DNA from 2 places in the Pseudanabaena minima str. Chao 2107 genome. Region 2 is predicted to be linked to the other one. Evidence: riboswitches for the same ligand, from Rfam matches in the RefSeq annotation. Region 2 holds a riboswitch; the other holds the start of a gene.

Region 1 (5,036 bases), 1.6 Mb from region 2:
TGAGAAACTAGTTAATAATCCTTAACAAAAGCAGCTACAGCAACGTAAAAACATAAACCCCAAATAAATGAAGGCGAAGCTTTGCTCCGCTTTCATTTATTTGGGGTTTGAATTGCTATAGCAGTACTTAATAAAAAAGCCAGCCTATGGCTGACTTTATTTATTAAAAAGCAAAGATAATAGCGGCGCTATTATCTTTGGTGTTAGGTTGAGACTGCTAACTCAGCACCTAAAGGAAATCCTAATGCTTCCCTTTGGGCGTAATAAAGTTTGGCAACTTGGCGAGCTAAATTACGAATACGTCCGATATAGCGCACCCGCTCAGTCACCGAAATTACACCTCTCGCATCCAGCAAGTTAAAGGAATGCGAACATTTCAACACGTAGTCAAAGGCTGGTAAAACTAGTTCAGATTCTAATAAATGTCCTGCCTCCTTTTCGTATTGCAAAAACAATTGGAACAGTAAGTCAGAATCCTGTGGCTTGCCGCCAAAGTTACCGAAGTTGTAGCCGCTATGCTCGACTTCACCTTGGTGATGCACCTGTCCATACTTAATGTCGCCTAGCGTTGGATGCGATCGCCACACAATGTCGTATACCGAGTCCACCCCTTGCAAGTACATAACTAGACGCTCTAGCCCATAGGTGATTTCCGCAGAAACGGGACGACAGTCTAAGCCGCCAACCTGCTGAAAATAAGTAAACTGGGTGACTTCCATTCCATCTAGCCACACTTCCCAACCGACACCCCACGCACCGAGGGTCGGTGATTCCCAATCATCTTCAACAAAACGTACATCATGATCGGCGGGATCAATGCCCAAATGTTTGAGGCTATTGAGATATAGATCCAGCACATCATCGGGTGATGGCTTGAGAATTACCTGAAATTGATAGTAATGTTGTAAGCGATTCGGATTTTGTCCATAGCGCCCATCGGTGGGACGACGGCATGGCTCGACATAGGCGACGCTCCAAGGCTCAGGACCGATCGCTCTCAAGAAAGTATGTGGACTCATTGTGCCAGCACCTTTCTCGGTGTCGTAGGGTTGAGCAATCAGACATCCGCGATCGCTCCAATATTTTTGCAACGCCAAAATAACCGACTGAAAATCCATGCTGTACAGGGCAATAACACTAGTGTTTTTTATCCTATCAGCGATCGCACCGTAAATCTTCCCAACCCTAATCAATAAATTACTGAAAGTGTTGCAAAGTAACACTTTCAGTAATTTATTGGTTTGCTTGACTAAAAAATTATCAACCTAAAGAGTATTAAGGCAGCGTTTTGCGCCGCCTCAATACTCTTTATAAAATTTGGTCAGGTCTTAATTATTTCCCATTGAGTAACAGGACGCATCGGTTTCCAGCCTAGAAAAGAACCGATCGCCTCGGCACGACTAATCGAGATTTGCGTAAGCGTACCGCCATATTTCTGTTGCCATTGAAATAATTTTTGTTCTCCCTCAAGGGTAACCACGTTAGCAACTAAGCGTCCATGCGATCGCAAATTTTGCCAGCAAGTCTCGAATAAATCTGGAACAGTCGCACCACCACCGATAAAGATCGCGTCAGGGGTGGGTAAACCCTGCAAAACTTCGGGAGCTTTGCCTTCGATAATTTTGAGGTTAGGAGTACCGAGAGCGATCGCATTTTCAGCGATGAAGTGGGTACGGGACTTTTCGATGGCGATCGCTTGACAACGAGGATGACTTCGCATCCATTCAATGCCAATGGAACCGCAACCAGCACCCACATCCCAAAGTAATTCGCCAGCATTGGGTGCAAGGGTAGATAGGGTAATTGCTCTGACCTCGCGTTTAGTTAATTGTCCATCATGACAAAAAGCATCATCGGGAAGTCCTACCATCCGCGATAGAATTTTCGCTTCAGGATTGGGAATACATTCCACAGCGATCGCATTGAGATCGGCAAATTCAGGAAAGCTTTGAAATTGATTGGCAACAGTAGAAATAATCCGTTCTTTATTTCCGTTGAGATGTTCTAAGACCGTAATTTTGCTATTGCTAAAATTGCGACCGCACAAAATCTTTGCCACAATCTGCGGTGTTTCTTTTCCCGAACTCAGAATTAACAGTTTAGCATTTGGATAAATATAAGACTGGAAAAGTGAAGCTGGACGACCGCATAGGCTCAGGGTTTCTACTTCATTCAATGACCATCCTAATCGCGCACAAATCAAGCTAAAAGTAGAAAGTGAGGGAATAATTGCAATTTCTTCAATGGGAATTCTCTTTAATAAAGTTGTGCCAATCCCAAACCAAAGGGGATCGCCACTAGCTAGGACACATACCGATTTACCACGCAAATTAATAATTTGCTGAATGGTTGACTCAATCGGCGATGCCCAAACTATGCGTGATCGCTGATCTTCTGGCAATTCTGGCAACACCGCTAAATGGCGATCACCGCCCACTAAAATTTCAGCAGTATCAATTAGCGATCGGGCTGCTGAGCTTAATACCTCTAAACTATCCTCACCTATACCAATAATCTTTAGCCATTTTTCACTGGTCATCGACAAAATTTATAAATCTATTAAGTATTTTTTCGCAAGGCAGTCAAATTATTGTAAAGTCAAAGACTGTTCTAGTTTTAACGGGGAACAGCCGTTAACAGATGTAATTGTTTCTATGACTCGATTCTAAGCTTCGTAGCCCAAAATTCTTTTCAAAGATACAAAATGCAAATGGGGAAAGTTTGGTGAAAGTCCAACGCTGTACCGCAACTGTAAAGGATACCTCAGTAATATCGTTTTCCGAAGGAAAACGATATTACTATTCCCAAAGTCAGGATGCCCGCTAGAGCTAGTTTAATTTGTCCATATCTGCGAGTTACAGAGTATGAATTTATCTAAGATTTTCGCTTCAGTTCAATCTAAAGCATTAGCGATCGCCTTTGCTTTTAGTCTCTTAGTATTTGCTAGCCCTGCATCAGCACATCATGCCATGGGTGGCGGAATGCCCAGCAATTTTTTTGAAGGCTTTATGTCAGGCTTGGCACACCCAGTGATTGGTGTTGATCACCTTGCCTTTATTGTTGCTGTCGGTTTGTTTGCAGCGCTTAAGCCTCAAGGTGTTTTTATTCCTTTATCCTTTGTTTTGTCGGCAATGCTTGGCACGGGAATTCACTTGCTAGGTGTATCTCTGCCAGTAGTTGAACTCATTGTTTCAGCATCGATTTTGCTATTTGGGATTTTGATGGCAATGAAGAATAGTCCTAACTTGCTCGTCATGGTTGCTCTGTCGGCAGTAGCGGGACTATTTCATGGTTATGCCTACGGTGAAGCGATCTTCGGAGCACAAACTACCGCTTTAGTGGCTTATTTAGTAGGCTTTACCACGATTCAATTAGTGATTTCGAGTGTAGCTTTCTTTGTTGGTCAGAAAGTCCTCAAGGGTGACTTTTCTCAAGTATCGCCTAGCCTCAAGTCAGCAGGTTTAGTAATTTGTGGATTCGGTGCAGCATTTTTCGCATCTAATCTTTCTTCTCTGATTCTCCCAGTGCCAAAGGGTTAAATCATTTTTCAAATTAGAGGCAATTCATGAATTGCCTCTAATTTGATTTTTCTAGCAATAACCGATGGCTTCGACTTCGCTCAGCCATCGGTTATCAGCAATATGGGCTTTTAAAGTTTTTTAGAGAAAATTATGGCAGCGAAAATACCTGTAACTGTTATTACTGGCTTTTTGGGCAGTGGTAAAACTACGCTCATTCGGGAGCAGTTACAAAATAACCAAGGTCGGCGGATTGCCGTACTGGTGAATGAATTTGGTGAGATCGGCATTGATGGAGACTTACTGCGTTCTTGTCGTGTTTGCGATGAAGATGGCACAGAGGTTACGCCCAATATTGTGGAATTAACCAATGGCTGTCTTTGCTGCACGGTGCAAGAGGAATTTTTGCCAACGATGCAAGAGTTGTTAAAAAGACGCGATCGCATTGATTGCATTCTCATCGAAACCTCTGGTTTAGCCTTACCTAAACCCTTAATTCAAGCCTTCCGTTGGCAAGAGATTCGCAATGGCGCGACGGTTGACGGTGTGATTGCTGTAGTTGATTGCGAGGCAGTGGCTAGTGGCAAATTGGTAGGCGATCTTGATGCGCTCAATGCTCAGCGTCAAGAAGATCCTAATCTCGATCATGAAACTCCCATTGAAGAATTGTTTGAAGATCAGTTAGCCTGTGCGGATTTGGTCTTATTGACAAAAACGGATTTAGTGGATGTTGAAGCTCAAAACAGAGTCCATTCATGGCTTAAGCAAGAATTGCGCGATGGCGTTAAAGTGATCGCTTGCGATGAAGGCAAAATTAGTTCGGAGATTCTATTGGGCTTTAATGCGGCGGTTGAGGATAATCTCGATGCGCGTCCGAGTCATCATGATCATGAAGAAGAACATGAGCATGATGATGATATCAATTCGATTAATATCGTGACCGATCGCGCCTTTGATCCGACTCAGTTATTAACATCGCTAAAACAAGCGATCGCCGATCAGGAAATCTATCGCATTAAGGGCTTTGTAAATGTCCCAAACAAGCCGATGCGAATGGTGTTACAAGGCGTAGGCGATCGCCTTGAGACTTCCTATGATCGTCTATGGGCTAGTGATGAAACTCGCCAAACCCGTTTGGTATTTATCGGTCAGGCTTTAGAGCGATCGCAAATTGAAGCAGCTTTAAGGCTCTAATTTATTACTAAACAATCCTCAGATCTCCGACTTTTTCTACGTATGCAATGATTATCTTTGCTTACGTAGAAAAAGTCGGAGATCTTATACCTCTACATTTTTTCTGAAATAAAAATTGCAATCTACTACAGCTATTTGTCCCAGTCTATTTAATGCCACCACCGCTCAAGATGGCATTCTTTCGCGTATCCGTTTACCTGCGGGATTAATTACTTCTACGCAATGCGAAGTTCTCACAGAGGTCGTTAATAAATTTGGTAATGGTGAAATCCAAATTACTAATCGCGCTAATCTGCAAATCCGCACCAGTCAGGCTCTAACCGA
Region 2 (5,036 bases):
TTCGATAGAGCAAATCGGCTTTTTCGAGGCGATCAACTAAACGAGTTAGGTTACTACGGCTTAATAGAACTTTTTCTGCTAGCTCGCTCAATCGTAAGCTGTAATCTGGAGCTTCCTTGAGTGTGAGCAGCACATCGTACCACTCTAAAGGTGGCAGATCGGCTTGAGTCAGTTTTTCGGCAATGCGATCAAGCAGTCTTATATGGACGGTCAAAAGCGATCGCCAAACAGAACTTCGTAAAGGGTCTAAGGCTGAATTTGTTGACATACTTTCAGTATCCAAAAAAATCGTTGCAATCGCAATTATCAAAATAGGCTTTATGGAAGAATTGCGAAGCGATTTCCCCATATTTAGTTGCAATTGCAACTAAATATGCTAAATTAATTTTAGTTGCAATTGCAATTAGTGTAAATGCAACTATATCCAAACATTAGCCACATTTACAAATTGCCATGTTGCCTAAACTCAAGCTAATCAGCCATACCCTTTGTCCCTACGTACAACGATCGCTGATCACTGTGCTTGAAAAGCAAATTCCTTGCGATCGCGAATATATTGACCTTGCCAACAAACCCGACTGGTTTCTCAAAATTTCGCCATTGGGTAAAGTTCCGCTTCTAATCGTTGATGATGAAGTCTTATTTGAATCCGCCGTAATTTGTGAATATCTCGATGAAATTACCCCAGACTCGCTACATCCACCAGATGCCTTAACCAAAGCCAAACATCGCTCTTGGATTGAGTTTGGTTCCAATCTACTAGCCAAAATTGCGGGTTTCTATGCGGCTAAGGATCAAGAAACCTTTGAAGCAAAACGTTTAGATTTAATTGCAAATTTAGAACTGTTGGAAGCACAACTGAATGCAGCACCATACTTTGCTGGTGAAAAGTTTTCGCTAATTGATGCGGTCTATGCACCGATCTTTCGCTATTTCGTCGCCTTTGATCGCTATCAAAATTTTGGCTTTAGCGATCGCACTCCTAGGGTTAATGCATGGCGCAAATCTCTATTACAAAGACTATCAGTTCAGCAAGCTGTTGCTGAAAATTACTACGAATTACTGGATGAGTTTCTCAGAAAGCGAAATAGCTTTTTAGCAGAATTGATTAAATAAATGATGTTACGTGGAACGCAGATTATAAATCTCTTGCTGCTAGGGAAGCAGGGCAACCACGGAGGGATTGCCCCTACCTAAATAATTTAGATTTTGTAGGGGCTGTGCCCCCGTGCCAACCCTAGACTTCCGACATGACAGAAATTCCTTCCACGCAACATCAGTAAATAATAGTCGGGCGCAAAGCGCCCATCACTATCAACTAGATCTTTTGCCAAAGCTGGATTTCATAGCACAGATGCTTATGGAAAAGGGATGATGCTTGGAGCCCTTCAGTAATCAATTTCTTGATTGACTTACCAAAAAAGTAGCGCAGAACTTTATAAATCGGTGGCACGGCGATCGCGATTAAATTGCCGATATACTTCATCGTGGAAACTCCAAAGGTTTGGAAACTTTGCACACAAATATCTAGAGTCGGGGCGATATGTGCAGAAATATCATCAGTCTTGACCAACTTAAAACCAGCCTTCTCCATTGATCTATGCAAATCAGCATTAATCAGACAGTTGGAAAACATCCCTTCTTTATATTCAGGATCTTTCCGCAACATATCTGCTAACAGTACATAACTACCAGATTTCGTCACCGCCGCCGAACCTTCGGCAATCATTTCTGGCGACATATATTGAGTGCTTTCACTAAATAGAATGAGGTCATAGGTAAGCTGTGAAGAGTACTTCGCAGGATCTTGTACAAATTCTTGGAAGGTATCGACATGGAATAAAGCTTTGCCTTTGGTGCGTTCTAAGAAATTTGCTTGTTGCAGTGGGTCGGGAGCTAGACCTTCAACTTGCAAACCCTTCTCAATCATCGCCACAGCATTATCGCCATTGCCACAACCGACATCTAAAACGGTATGAATATCGGTTGGGAGAAAAGATAGAAGATGTGTTGCATAGGCTTCTTGAGCGACACGCAGCTTAGTGACAGTCAACTCATCAGTAGGTGAAGGAATTGGTTCCCAATAGCCATAGTGAAGATAGGAAGAACCTGTCAGATCTCGGTAGTACTGAAGTGCAGCGTTTTGGTAGCGAATTACATTGTTCATAGATTAGTTAATATAGCAGTTTTCATATTATGAATCTGGAGCTTAATACTTAATAAAGAACGCATTTTTTGTAAAAGCTGCTTAGCTGCCCTCACAAAAAGCGGTTCTTTAATTCCTGATGTTACGTGGAACTCAGATGATGAATTTCTTGCTGCTAGCGTAACAGCGCTGGCACGGGGGGCTTGCACCTACTACAATAATTTATATTCTGTAGTGGCAATCCCCCGTGCCAGCCCTAGACTTATATGATCTCAGGAATTCTATCCACGGAACACCAGCAATTACAGCTTTTTGCGCTCATTTAATATGGGTTTCTAGGCAAGGTTGAAACTCTTCCCAACGGCGGCTGACTTGCTCGTAACAGTCAGGGGGGAATATTTTCAGGTTTTGGAAGAGATTAATTTCGAGATGCTGCTCCATTTTCATCAGTAGAACCACCTCTTTGTCTGGAGCATAATTCCCAACCGCTTGCACAAGCACAGTAATTAATTCTTGATCGAGAGAAAAAGTTTGAATTGAAGAGATTAATTCTTGTTCAGCAATAAATTGGGATTGGAATTGGGTGACTTCTAAACCTGTGTTACTGGGCGCGATCGCACTGCGATCAATATCACAAACTACGACTCCGCGACCATGTTGCAAAAATCCTTGCCATGCCGCATAGCCAATCATCATTAGGTTTGCGTGAATAAAGCTTTTTTGCCAATAGCCAAAATTGCCTTGCCAGTCGCTATCTTTTAACTTCATCTATTACCTCGTAGATGTAGATTTATGGATTTGAAATGAGCTTCGGTGGGCGTTCTGACTTTTTCTGTTGCTGAACAGAAAATCACAGTTGCGGGACAGCGTTGGACTTACACCAATCTTTCCCCATTACTTTTAGTGACTGCTCCTCACTAAAACCGAAAGCTGAAGTCAAAGTATAACATCTATGGCGAAACGAGAGGCTTCGGCTTCGCTCAGCCAGCGATCAACGCTGGCTGAGCGAAGCGATGCACTGAGCTTGCCGAAGTGTCGAAGCCTATGATTTAGGACTGCCATAGACAGGTTACATCCGCTATATTAGGATAGGCAGCACTTGATATGGCTCATCCTAAAATCCGACTATGGATCTTGAACTTTCGCGATTTTATAAGGCTTGCAATCCCACGCATCCCCTCGACTCTAGTAACGAAGAGGATCGCAGCTATTATGTTGACCTCTCAACGGTGCGGGGTGAAAAGTTAATTGAAAGTCTGTCCCGTAAGATTGTGCGAATTTCGCCCGATGAGTCCACCTGTCAGCTATTTACAGGACATATTGGCTGTGGCAAATCGACGGAGCTTTTGCGGCTGAAGCATGAGTTGACCGAGAAAAAATTTCATGTAGCTTATTTTGAATGCGATCGCCAGTTGGAACTAAGTGATGTTGATGCCAGTGATATTTTGTTAGCGATCGCAGGTCAACTCAGCAAAGGGTTGGAACAGGAGGGCATTAATATCATCCCCGAATATTTCAAAAAATTATTTGGCGAACTGAAGGATATTTTGCAAACGAAGCTCGATTTGAGCGCAAACTTTAGGCTGTCAGTGGGGATTGCTGAGATTACAGCCCAAGCCAAGAACAGCCCGTCATTGCGCCGGCAAATGCGCGAACGGTTGGAATCCCGCACTAATAGCATTATTACTTCCATTAATAAGGAGTTACTAGCGCCTGCTAAGGAGAGACTGCAAGCTGCTGGCAAGAAAGGCTTAGTCGTGATTGTGGATAACCTCGATCGCATTGAAAATCGCATCGATCTTAAAGAGCAGTCCAAGGCAGGATATTTGTTTGTTGAACGGGGCGATCAGTTGCGAGGGTTGGATTGCCATGTGGTTTATACAGTGCCGTTGTTGTTAACTTTTTCCAATGATGCAGCGATCGTGACCAGTCGATTTGGAACGGATATTAAGACTTTGCCGATGGTTCCTGCGCGATTGGCAGATGGCAGTGAGTGTGAGGCAGGAATGGCGCTACTCAGACAGATTGTAATGGCGAGAGCATTTCCAAAGGTTAATTCTGTACAACGCATTAGTGATGAGTTTGTAAACAAAGTATTCGATAGTCCCAAAACTCTCGATCGCCTATGTCAAGCTAGTGGTGGTCATGTTCGCAATTTATTTCGATTGCTGTATGGTTGCCTAGAGCAGGATGATCCGCCGATTACCGCCAAATTAGTGGAGAGCATCATCGCTAAGGAACGGAATAAAATGGTAAAGACAATCACTGATGATGAATGGGATTTGATTAAGAAGGTACAACAGGATAAACGGGTGCGTGGTGAGGCGGAATATCAAACCCTAATCAAGAGTCAGTTTGTGTTTGAGTATGAGTATCAAGGTAATAGTTGGTTTGACCGAAATCCGATTTTGGATGATTAGAGGCAAATTCTATGAGCGATCGCACCGAAATAATTGCAGAGAATAATCGCGATGCCTTGCGTCGATTGACGAGAATTGTGACGCGATCGCAAGGGTTTTCATTGTCGATCGCTTTGTGTAATTATCGGGTTTTGCAAAAGCGGGTTTTGCAGGACTTGCGATCGCAACTTGGTGAGAATGGTTTACCTGAAACTGCAATCGCGATACTTGAACTGAAACCTGACGCGAAGACTTTACTTGCGCCGATTCAGGAATTGATGGGAGAAGTGCATCAATTGCCCATTGAGCAGAAGCCCAAGGTATTAATGGTTTTGGGGTTGTATGCGGTTACGGAAATCGAAGCGGTTTTGAAGTCGGCAAATCGAGTACGAGAAGAATTTGCGAATTGTTTGGAATTTCCGATGGTGCTGTGGCTGAATGATCGCACTCAGGATATTTTGACCCGTGAGGCGAGTGATTTGGCGAACTGG

Evidence for each region. A riboswitch is a leader RNA that binds a small molecule or an ion and turns the genes downstream of it on or off. The one in region 2 is predicted to bind cobalamin.
Region 1: it holds a riboswitch for cobalamin, as region 2 does, so the genes downstream of both, ABM313_RS11685 (HupE/UreJ family protein) here and ABM313_RS19050 (hypothetical protein) in region 2, are expected to answer to the same signal.

What each region holds. Positions count from the first base shown of each region.
Region 1 covers NZ_CP159508.1:2,579,800-2,584,835, reverse strand. Annotated here, with positions in the region: gene glyQ (glycine--tRNA ligase subunit alpha) at 204-1,118, opposite strand; gene cbiE (precorrin-6y C5,15-methyltransferase (decarboxylating) subunit CbiE) at 1,322-2,539, opposite strand; cobalamin riboswitch at 2,650-2,841, shown strand; gene ABM313_RS11685 (HupE/UreJ family protein) at 2,865-3,539, shown strand; gene cobW (cobalamin biosynthesis protein CobW) at 3,672-4,712, shown strand; gene cobG (precorrin-3B synthase) at 4,828-5,036, shown strand, end outside.
Region 2 covers NZ_CP159508.1:4,185,646-4,190,681, forward strand. Annotated here, with positions in the region: gene ABM313_RS19035 (MarR family winged helix-turn-helix transcriptional regulator) at 1-268, opposite strand, end outside; gene ABM313_RS19040 (glutathione S-transferase family protein) at 454-1,116, shown strand; gene ABM313_RS19045 (class I SAM-dependent methyltransferase) at 1,319-2,167, opposite strand; gene ABM313_RS19050 (hypothetical protein) at 2,465-2,914, opposite strand; cobalamin riboswitch at 2,942-3,089, opposite strand; gene ABM313_RS19055 (P-loop NTPase fold protein) at 3,274-4,566, shown strand; gene ABM313_RS19060 (WD40 repeat domain-containing protein) at 4,578-5,036, shown strand, end outside.